Regions from separate parts of the Oerskovia sp. NPDC057915 genome, predicted to be linked through region 1. Evidence: riboswitches for the same ligand, from Rfam matches in the RefSeq annotation. Region 1 holds a riboswitch; the other holds the start of a gene.
What was found. Region 1 has a riboswitch for FMN ahead of ribD (bifunctional diaminohydroxyphosphoribosylaminopyrimidine deaminase/5-amino-6-(5-phosphoribosylamino)uracil reductase RibD). Riboswitches for the same ligand answer to the same signal wherever they lie in the genome.

Region 1 (5,542 bases):
GGTCAGCCGCGAGCGCCTCGCGGGCGAGGTCACGCACGACGTGCGCGGGGACGCCACGACCACCCCCGGGCGCTGGACGCCCACGGCCCTGGTCCTGTCGGGCTCGGACCCCGCCGCGATCCCCGCGGTCCGGTACGGGGCCGCCGGGGTCCAGGACGAGGGATCCCAGCTCGTGACGCTCGCGTTCGCGGCAGTACCGACGCTGCCCACGCTCCCCGTGGCCTCCGCAGGTGGCACCGGTGGCGCGGGCGGCGCCCGGCCCGACGGCGCAGCGAACCCCGACGAGCGCTGGCTCGACCTGTGCGCGGGCCCGGGCGGCAAGGCCGCGCTCCTGGCCTCCCTCGCGGGCGAGCAGGGCGCACGCGTCGTCGCCAACGAGGTCGCCCCCCACCGGGCCCGCCTCGTCGAGCAGGCGCTCGCGGCCGTGCCCGCCGACGCGGTCGAGCGGGTCCAGGTCGGCGACGGGCGCCAGGTGGGGGTCGAGGAGCCGGGCGCGTACGACCGCGTGCTCGTCGACGCCCCCTGCACGGGCCTGGGGGCGCTGCGCCGCCGCCCCGAGTCGCGCTGGCGCCGCACCCCGGGGGACATCGCGACCCTCACGACGTTGCAGCGCGAGCTCCTCGGCTCGGCCCTGGACGCCGTGCGCCCGGGCGGCGTCGTCGGGTACGTGACGTGCTCCCCGCACCTCGCGGAGACCCAGCTCGTCGTCAAGGACGTCCTGGCCGGGCGCGACGACGTCGAGGTCCTCGACGCGGCCGCCGCCGTGCGGCAGGTCGCGGGGGACGACATCCCCCTCGCGGACCGCACCGACGTGCAGCTGTGGCCCCACGTCCACGGGACCGACGCGATGCACCTGACGCTGCTGCGCCGTCGGGCCTGAGACGACCCCGTCCGCGGCTGGGCAGGGTGGTGAAGGCCACCCGGCCCGGCCGTCGTGCGTCCCCCGCACGGCGCACGGACGCCCTCTAGGCTGGTGCCCATGTCCGCACTCATCGCCCCCAGCATCCTGTCCGCCGACTTCGCGAACCTCGAGCGCGACCTGGGCGCGATCTCGACCGCCGACTACGCGCACGTCGACGTGATGGACAACCACTTCGTGCCCAACCTGACCCTGGGGCTGCCGATCTTCGAGCGCCTCGCCCAGGTGTCCCCGGTGCCGCTCGACGCGCACCTCATGATCGCCGACCCCGACCGCTGGGCGCCCGGCTACGCCGAGGCCGGCGCCGCGTCCGTCACGTTCCACGCCGAGGCCGCCACGGCCCCCGTGCGCCTGGCCCGCGAGCTGCGCCGCCTGGGCTCGCGCGCCGGGCTCGCGCTGCGCCCCGCGACCTCGGTCGAGCCCTTCCTGGACCTGCTGCCCGAGTTCGACATGCTCCTGGTCATGTCCGTCGAGCCCGGCTTCGGAGGCCAGTCCTTCATCGACGGCGTCCTGCCGAAGATCCGCCGCATCCGCGACGCCGTGTCCGAGGCGGGGCTCGACGTGTGGGTCCAGGTCGACGGCGGCATCTCGCGCGCCACCATCGAGCGCGCGGCCGAGGCGGGCGCCAACGTGTTCGTCGCCGGATCGGCCGTCTATGGGGCGGAGAACGTCCCCGAGGAGATCGCGGCACTGCGGGCGCTCGCGGACCAGCACACGCACTGACCGCCGCCCGACCGGCCACGGGTCGGCGCGGGGCCGCGTCGCCCACCCCCCGGTCGACGCCGCGCGCGCCTGGTTCGGTGCGCCACCGAGCCCGGCCACGTCGTCGCCGTTCACATCGGTCCAGCCCGCGGGACGGGCCGGACCGGGTACCTGCCGGGCACCCCCGGTGTGGCATGCTGGGAGGAGACGAGACGCCGGACGCAGCGCACCCGCGCGGGGCCCGGGTCTCGACGGCAGGCAGAACGAGAAGTACGCACACACGTGCTCCGGGGTCGGTGCAATTCCGAGCCGGCGGTGACAGTCCGCGACCCGCGCCTCGGCGTGGTTGACCTGGTGGAACTCCAGGACCGACGGTGAAAGTCCGGATGGGAGGAAGTACGTGGCGGTGCGGGGCGAAGCCCTGTGCCGTGGTGTCGTGACGTCCGTGGACCCTCGGGTCCCGTGACGTCGTCGACCCCCTCACCCCGGAGCGTCGTGCTCACCGGGAGGAGGACGCATGGGCGCCAGGCCCACCCTGACGATCGACGCCGCGATGGTGCGCGCGCTCGAGCTGGCCGCGCACGGCCCTGCGCACGGCCCCAACCCCCGTGTGGGGTGCGTCCTGCTGGGCCCCGCCCCCCGACCGCTGGACTCCCTGCCCGACGGCGCCGCTCCCGGCCCCGTGGACTCCTCGCCCCGGGTGCTGCTCGCCGAGGGCTTCCACCGTGGCGCCGGCACCCCGCACGCCGAGGCGGCCGCGCTGGCCGACGCCCGCGGGCGCGACGTGGACGTGCGCGGCGCGACGGCCGTGGTGACGCTCGAACCGTGCAACCACACGGGGCGGACGGGACCGTGCGCCCTGGCGCTGCTGGAGGCGGGCGTGGCCGAGGTGGTCTACGCGGTCGCGGACCCCAACCCCGTGGCGACCGGCGGTGGGGAGCGTCTGCGCGCGGCAGGGGTCCTGGTGGCCTCCGGGCTGCGCGAGGCCGAGGGGGAGCGTCTCCTGGGCCCCTGGCTGGTCGCCGTGCGCCGCGGGAGCCCCTACGTGACCCTCAAGCTCGCCTCGACCCTCGACGGGCGCGTCGCGGCCGCCGATGGCACCTCGCAGTGGATCACCGGTCCCGCGGCGCGCGAGCACGCCCACCAGGTGCGGGCACAGGTCGACGCGATCCTCGTGGGCACCGGCACGGTCGTCGCGGACGACCCGTCGCTCACGGCGCGCACCAGGCCGTCTGCGAGCGCCCCGGGGGAGCCGGCGCGCGGGCTTGCCGACCACCAGCCTCTGCGTGTCGCTGGTGGGGTGGTCGGGCCGGAGCCCGGGCTTGCCGACCACCAGCCCCTGCGTGTCGCTGGTGGGGTGGTCGGGCCGGAGCCCGGGCTTGCCGACCACCAGCCCCTGCGCGTCGTCGTCGGGCTCCGTGACCTTCCTCCGCACGTGCGGCTCGCGCCCGGTGGCGCCTGGACGACCGACGGGGGCGGCCCGGTGCTGCACGTGCGCACGCACGACGTCCACGCGGTCCTGGCGGAGCTGGCCGCCCGCGAGGTGCGCCACGTCCTGGTCGAGGGCGGCCCGGGCCTGGCGACGGCGTTCCTCGCAGCGGGTGTCGTCGACGAGGTCCACGCGTACCTCGCACCCGTGCTCCTGGGGGCGGGCCTGGGTGCCGTCGGCGACCTGGGCGTGACGACGCTCGCCGGCGCCCTCCGCTTCGGCGCGCACGACGTGCGGCGGCTGGGGGAGGACGTCCTGGTCGTGGCACGGGCCTCGGCCCCCGCACCTGACCTTCCTGCACCTGACCTCCCCGCGCCGGGGCCGCCCGCGCCGCCCGCCGTCCCGACCTCCCCCCATGCCAGCACCCACCGCACCACCCCCGAACAGGAGAGCTGATGTTCACCGGAATCGTCGAAGAGATCGGCACGGTCCGCGAGATCGCGTTCCCCGGGGGTGAGACCTCCGACGCCGTCCTGACCGTGCACGGCCCCCTCGCCACCTCGGACGCCCACCTGGGCGACTCGATCGCGGTCGACGGCGTGTGCCTGACCGTCACGGGCGTCGGACCGGACGGCACCTTCACGGCCGACGTCATGCCCGAGTCTCTGCGCCGCACCGCCCTGGGCGACCTGCGCCCCGGGTCTCCCGTGAACCTCGAACGGGCCGTGCGCGCCGACACGCGCCTGGGCGGGCACATCGTGCAGGGCCACGTCGACGGCGTCGGGGCCCTCGTGAGCCGGGCCCCGGGGGAGCGGTGGGACGACCTCGTCCTGTCCGCACCCCCGGGCCTGACGCGCTACGTCGCGGAGAAGGGCTCGATCACCGTCAGCGGCGTGTCCCTGACGGTGACCCACGTGGACGACACCTCGTTCGGGGTGTCCCTGATCCCCACGACGCTCGAGGCCACGGTCCTCGGCTCCCTGGCCCCCGGGGACCGGGTCAACCTCGAGGTCGACGTCCTCGCGAAGTACGTCGAGAGACTCCTCACGGCCGGTACCACCACCCGCCTGGCAGACCCGGACGGTCGGGCGCTCGCGGGCGCCGACGAGCCCGCGAGCGCCAACGGCCCGGCGGGCGCCCTCAGGGCCCGCGCAGCACAGGAATGAGCACCACCATGAACCCCCAGCCCGACGCCGGCCGGCCCGGCGAGGCCACCCCCCACCCGCCCGAGCACCCCGGGCACGTGCGCACCGGCACCATCGAGGAGGCCCTCGACGCGATCCGCGCCGGGCGCCCCGTCCTGGTCGCCGACTCCCCGGACCGCGAGAACGAGGCCGACGTGGTCTTCGCGGCCGGGACCGTGACCCCCGAGTGGGTCGCCTGGACCATCCGGCACTCCTCCGGCTACCTGTGCGCGCCCATGCCGGCGGCGCGGGCCGACGCCCTGGACCTGCCCCTCATGGTGCCCCACAGCCAGGACCCCCGGCGCACGGCCTACACGGTCACGGTCGACGCCGCCACGGGCGTCACGACCGGGATCTCCGCCGTGGACCGGGCCAGGACCCTGCACGTCCTGGCCGACCCCGCCTCGGGCGCGGTCGACCTCATCCGTCCCGGGCACGTCCTGCCCCTGCGCGCCGTCCCCGGCGGGGTGCTGCACCGTGCCGGGCACACCGAGGCGGCCGTGGACCTGGTCCGCCTGGCCGGTGCGGGCGAGGTCGGCGGCATCGCCGAGCTCGTCAACGACGACGGCACCATGATGCGGCTCGACGACGCGGCCCGGGCGGCCGAGGACGCCGGGCTGGTGCTCATCACGATCGCGGACCTCATCGCGTGGCGCCGCGAGCACGACCCCGCCGTCCCCGAGCAGGACACCCAGCCCACCACCGCGCCCCGCGTGCAGGCCACGAGCGTGGCCGACCTGCCCACCGCGCACGGGCACTTCCGCGTCCACGGGTACCGTGACCTGCGCACCGGGGCCGAGCACGTGGCCCTCGTGCCCGTCGCCGTCCCCGCCGGGGGAGGTGCCCCGACCGGCCCCGGGCAGGACGGTGCGCCCCCCGCGCCCCTCGTGCGCGTGCACTCCGAGTGCCTGACCGGGGACGCGTTCGGGTCGCTGCGCTGCGACTGCGGCCCCCAGCTCCAGGCCTCCATGGAACGCGTCGCCGCGATGGGCGGGGCCGTGGTGTACCTGCGCGGGCACGAAGGACGCGGCATCGGCCTGCTCGCCAAGATCGGCGCCTACGAGCTCCAGGACGCCGGGTTCGACACCGTCCAGGCCAACCTCGAGCTCGGCTGGCCCGTCGACCGGCGCGAGTACGGCGCCGCGGCCGCGATCCTGCACGACCTCGGCCTGGACCGCATCACGCTCCTCACGAACAACCCCGCCAAGGTCACCGGGCTCGCCGCGCACGGCATCGACGTCGCCGACGCCCACCGGCTCGAGGTCGGGCACGGCCAGCACAACCACGGCTACCTCATGACCAAGAAGG
Region 2 (5,542 bases), on a different contig from region 1:
ACCGCAGGTCGGTGCAGCTCAGTGGAGCAGCGTCTTCAGCCCGATGATGACCAGCCCGAACGCCGCCGCGACGGCCGTCTCCGCGGTCAGCGCCCAGCCTCGCACCCCCGCCCGGTGCGCCGCGAGGTGCCCGACCACCCCCAGCATCAGCACCGTGAACCACAGCGCGATCAGCGCGGAGTCCGTGACGCCCAGCCCGAACAGCCTCCCCACCAGGAAGACCGCGAGCGCCGGCACCCCGCCGATCAGCACCCACACCTCCTCGGACGTCGCGAGCCTCAGCCGCTCGGTGATGGTGTGGTCGGAGTCGCGGAAGCGGCCGCCGATCGCGGACACGTACACGTGCGCGGCCCAGTACCCGACGAGCACGCCCGCGACCGCGAGGATCACGAAGTCGCTCGAGGCGTCGTGCGTGCTGGAGACCGCGAGCATGAACCCCGACACCACGGCCCCGTACAGGAAGTCCGCGGGGCCGCCGCGAGCGAACCGGTCGCTCAGGGCGTCCCGTTGGGCGTGGTGGTCGGCACCCTTCCACGAGTGCTGCGCGCCCTCGACGCGTCCCTCGTCAGGTCCGCCCGTCGCGGCCTCGTCGCCGTCCGTCATGCGCGTCGCCTCCCGGTCGTGCCGTCTGCCGCCGCCTCTCTCGTCACTGTAGCGACGCCGTCGGGCCCACCGCGCGGCGACCACCCGGCGACCACCTGACGAACGCAGCACGCCCACCGTCCCCCCGCCGCGCCTCCCCTGCCACAGGTGCGGTGTAGCGTCCCGTCCATGAGTGCCGCACGAAGCAACACGCACGCGCAGGCGGTGGACGCGGCGATCGAGCTGTTCACCCGCAAGGGCTACGAGCAGACGACCGTCGAGGACATCGCCGACGCCGCACAGATCAGCCGGGCCACGTTCTTCCGCCGCTTCCGCTCCAAGGAGGACGTGGTCTTCGCGGACCACGAGCTGCTGCTCGACGCGGTCGTGGTCCTGCTCGGCGAGACCCGTCCCGCGGCGCGCGGCGTGAGCCCCGAAGAGCTCGAGAACGTCGACCCGTACGTCGAGGTGTGCAGGGCGGCGCGGCTCGTGTTCGACCATCACGTGGGCCAGCGCGAGACGTCGGTCGCGCGGCACCGCCTCCTGCAGGACGTGCCCGCGCTGCGCGACCGCGAGCTCGTGACGACGCACCGCTACGAGCGCGCGTTCACGTCCTACCTGCGCGACTCGCTGCCCGCGGACACCCGCAACTCGACCGCGTCGGTCGCGTTCGCGGCGTCGGTCGTCGCGGTGCACAACGCGATCCTGCGCCGTTGGCTGCGCGACCCCGACCAGGACCTGCGCCCCGAGCTCGAGGAGGCGTTCGCGGACCTGCGCCGCGCGGCCCGCAACCCCTCCGGCCCGACGACGGAGCCCACCACCGCGGCCACGTCACCCGCACGCGGCCCGGGCGAGGGCGTCGCACGGACCGGTGACGCACCGGCCCGCCGCGTGGTCGTGACCGTGCTCGACGCCGACGCCGACCCCGACGAGGTCGCGCGTGCGGTCCGTGACGCGCTGAGTGCGTGACTCGGCCGCGACTCGCCGGGCGTGTCGCCGCCGAACCATGCACTCAGCGCCGCACCGACGGGGCCCGGGAATGCGCGGGTAGCATCAGAGGTTGCAGCACACAGCAAGCAGTACGCACGAACGTGCTCCGGGGTCGGTGCAATTCCGAGCCGGCGGTGACAGTCCGCGACCCGCGCCCACGCGCGGTTGACCTGGTGGAACTCCAGGACCGACGGTGAAAGTCCGGATGGGAGGAAGCACGTGCGGCGCGGCCGTCCCGGCCGGGTCGGGCACGACGATCCGTCGAGCCCACCCGTGACCAGCGGGACCGGTCTCGTCGTGGTGAGCGACGCCGTCGGGCAGCCCGGTACGGGCACCCCGACCCGCCGCCCGCCCTCACCCCGGAGCCGCCGTGCCCGGGACGACGAGGAAACACCCCATGGACCTGATCCACGCGCTCTTCGACGCGCAGCTCACGATCGGCGACCAGCACCTGCTGTGGCGCGAGATCGTGGGCAACGGGTTCGGGCTGGCGTCCGCGCTCGGCGGCATGCGCCGCAAGATCTGGGCCTGGCCCGTGGGGATCGTCGGGAACCTCCTGCTGCTCACGGTGTTCCTGGGCGCGGTGTTCGCGACGCCCAACCCCGTCAACCTGCTCGGCCAGGCCGGACGGCAGGTCATGTTCGTCGTCGTGTCCGTGTACGGGTGGGTGCAGTGGCGCCGGACGCGCGACCGCCTCGGTGTCGCCGACGCCGACAGCCACGGCGTCGCCGTCGAGCCCCGGTGGGCGACGTGGCGCCAGCGCGTCTTCCTGGTCGTCGCGCTCGTCGCCGGGACCGCGCTGCTGACACCGATCTTCCGCGCGCTGGAGTCCTACGAGCCCGTGTGGGCCGACGCGTGGATCTTCATGGGCTCGCTGCTCGCGACGTACGGCATGGCCAAGGGCTGGGTCGAGTTCTGGCTGATCTGGGTCGCGGTCGACATCGTGGGCGTCCCCCTGCTGATCGACGCAGGCTTCTACGCGTCCGCGTTCATGTACGTGTTCTACGGGGCGTTCACGCTCGTCGGGTTCTTCGTGTGGTGGCGCGTCGACCGTCGCTCGAAGGCCCTGCTCCTCGCGGGCGCCTCGCCCGCCGACGCCCCCACCGCCGCACCCGGCGGGCAGGCCTGACGTCCCCTCTTGCGTCCCGGTCGTCCGGGCGGACACTGGAAGGTGCGCCCCTCCTCACGCGGGGCGCACCACGTCCGGGCCGCTCAGGTCCGATGGCAGGCCGTGACCGGCGGCGACGAGGCGACAGGACGCGACGACGCGGCTCCGCGGCGACGTTGACGATGCGACGGAGAAGGCGACACCCATGACGACTCGACTCAACCCGTACCTGAACTTCCGGGACGACGCCCGTGCGGCGATCGAGTTCTACCGCGACGTGTTCGGCGGCGAGCTGACGATCAGCACGTTCGCGGACTTCCAGGCCGCCGACGACCCGGCCGACGCGGACAAGGTCATGCACTCCCAGCTCGAGGCGCCGAACGGCCTGGTGCTCATGGCCGCCGACACCCCGAGCTCGATGGAGTACTCGCCCGGCTCCAGCATCTCGGTGTCGCTGAGCGGGGAGCAGGCCGACGACGGCGAGCTGCGCGGCTACTGGGACAGGCTGTCGTCGAGCGGGACCGTGACCGTGCCGCTCGAGGTCGCGCCGTGGGGCGACGCGTTCGGCATGTGCGTCGACCGGTTCGGCGTGAGCTGGCTCGTCAACATCGCGGCGGCGCGGGGCTGAGGCCGGGCGCGCCGGGCGCCGGTCCTGGCCCTGCACCGTCCGGTCGCCTCACCCTGCGGACGTGCGGCGGCGGTAGTCGTCCCACGACTGCAAGGGCGGCTGTGACGCCTCGTGCGAGACGGCGTCGGACCCGACGGCCGCTGCGAGGCGCAGCGACTGGTCCGCGGGCAGGCCCGCAGCGAGGGAGAGCGTCAGTGCGGCGCAGAAGGCGTCCCCCGCCCCGACGCTGTTCACGACCTCGGTGCGGTAGGCCGGTACACGGAGCGTCTCCACGCCGTGCTCCACCAGGGCCGCCCCGTCGCCGCCGTAGGTGACCACCACCCGTCGCGCCGACGCCACCTCCGGCATCGCCGCGTACTCGGTCTCGTTGACGATCACGAGGTCCGCACGGTCGATCAGCTCGCTGGGCAGCGAGCGGGCCGGCGCGGCGTTGAGCGCGACGTAGCCGGGGAAGGCGCTCGCTGCTGCGACGACGACGTCGAGCGGGATCTCGAGCTGCGCGAGGAGGACGTCGGAACCGCCGAACCCCGACGACGGCAGCCGGACGTCACCGTTCGCTCCCGCGCAGACCGCGATCTGGTTCTCGCCCGCGGCGTCGACCACGATGAGCGCAGTCCCCGTGGGGGCGCTGACGCGCGCGACGTCGTCGGTCCCCACCCCTGCCTCCGCGAGCGCCGCGACGAGGCCCTGCCCGGCGCTGTCCGTGCCCACCGCCCCGACCATGCGGGTGGGCGCCCCGAGCCGGGCCGCCGCGACGGCCTGGTTCGCGCCCTTGCCTCCCGGCTGGGCGGACAGCACGCCGTCGCCGATCGTCTCTCCGGGCCCGGGGAGACGATCGGTACGGGCCGTGACGTCATGGTTGATGCTGCCGAGGACGAGGATCCGGGGCAACGCGGTTGCGGTCGGCACGAGGGCTCCTTCGAAGGGTGGGGGTCAGGCAGAGGACGTCTGGACGATCGCGAGCGGCCCCGCCGCGGGCGACACGACGACCTTGGCGAGGTAGGCGGGGGTGCCCGAGAGCTGGGCGGTCTGGGTCAGGACGAGCACGGGGTCCTTGGCCTTGAGCCCGAGGAGCTGCCCTCGGGTGGCTCCGACCGTCCCGACCGCGACGTCGCACTCGGCCGCCTCGAAGACGGGGCCGAGGTCCGCGACCATGAGCCGCAGCAACGTCCCCTCCTGCTCGGCGTAGCCCTCGACGCGCGCTGCGAGCTCTCGGGACACGTCGGAGAGGTAGCGGCCGGCCGGGAGGTGCTCCTGGATGATCGCGACCGGGTCGGTCCCTCGATACGCGACCGACTCCCGGAACCACATGTTCGCGGCGGCGTCCACGTCCAGCTTTCGCGACGTGAAGTCGGTCGTGGGCTGCAGGCCGAACTCGTGGGTCGCGATGCGCACGGGCTCGTCGAACGTCGACAGGACCTGCTCGAACGTCCGCAGACGCTCCAGGCCGACGCTCGGCAGCCTGTTGACGACCGTCCGTCCGACACCTCGGCGCGTCACGATCAGGCCGTCCTCCTCGAGCAGCATGAGGGCCTCCCGGACGACGGTCCGGCTCACGCCGAGCATCGTCCCGAGCTCGGTCTCGCTCGGGAGCAGCGAGCCGAGCGTGAACTCGGAGGACCGGATGGCGTCCGCGAGCCGTGAGTAGACCGCGACGCGAAGAGGTTGTCCAGGGGCCGCCGTGACCGGTCGCGCGAAGGCCTCGGGGGTGTCGGTCGTGGTCATGGTGTCCTTCCAGCGGCAGGAGTCGGCGTCCTCGCCAGGTTAGTGGTGCGCGGACGTGCCGAGCCCGTGCGGGGTACCGGCTCGTGCGTGCGCGGCCCCGCCGGGCCACGCACGCACGTGGTGCCGTGCGCTCAGGCGGACACGCGCGCGTGCTGGAGCAGTCGGTCGACGAGGTGCGGGGCGAGCGGCTCGCTCGTCGAGAGCACGACCCGGACCCGTGCTCCCGGGTGGTCGACCTGGCCGAGCCGTTGTCCGCGCAGGTCGCAGAGGGTCTGCCCGCGGCCGGGCCCGCCGGTCGCGTCGACCACGACCGGCACGCGAGGGGCCGACGACGGGAGGACGCCCCCGACGGCGACGGCGGCCGCGAGCGGGTCGTGCAGGGCGGACGCGCGCCGACCGAGCTCGGGGACGTGAAAGTCGAAGTAGACGTCGAGGATGCGTCCGACGGTCTCCACGAACAGGTCGCCCGACGTGAGCAGCGCCCGCCGGTGCTCTTCCTCGAACGTGTT

Region 2: linked by a shared signal. The riboswitch ahead of pnuC (nicotinamide riboside transporter PnuC) and the one ahead of ribD (bifunctional diaminohydroxyphosphoribosylaminopyrimidine deaminase/5-amino-6-(5-phosphoribosylamino)uracil reductase RibD) in region 1 are both predicted to bind FMN.

What each region holds. Positions count from the first base shown of each region.
Region 1 is NZ_JBHVOS010000004.1:111,680-117,221, reverse strand. It holds gene ACFVQ3_RS04115 (RsmB/NOP family class I SAM-dependent RNA methyltransferase) at 1-880, shown strand, start outside; gene rpe (ribulose-phosphate 3-epimerase) at 980-1,642, shown strand; FMN riboswitch at 1,900-2,025, shown strand; gene ribD (bifunctional diaminohydroxyphosphoribosylaminopyrimidine deaminase/5-amino-6-(5-phosphoribosylamino)uracil reductase RibD) at 2,139-3,506, shown strand; gene ACFVQ3_RS04100 (riboflavin synthase) at 3,506-4,216, shown strand; gene ribB (3,4-dihydroxy-2-butanone-4-phosphate synthase) at 4,225-5,542, shown strand, end outside.
Region 2 is NZ_JBHVOS010000012.1:80,384-85,925, reverse strand. It holds gene ACFVQ3_RS09955 (hypothetical protein) at 19-603, opposite strand; gene ACFVQ3_RS09950 (helix-turn-helix domain-containing protein) at 772-1,551, shown strand; FMN riboswitch at 1,670-1,795, shown strand; gene pnuC (nicotinamide riboside transporter PnuC) at 1,970-2,701, shown strand; gene ACFVQ3_RS09940 (VOC family protein) at 2,886-3,308, shown strand; gene ACFVQ3_RS09935 (ribokinase) at 3,357-4,217, opposite strand; gene ACFVQ3_RS09930 (GntR family transcriptional regulator) at 4,242-5,033, opposite strand; gene ACFVQ3_RS09925 (nucleoside hydrolase) at 5,165-5,542, opposite strand, start outside.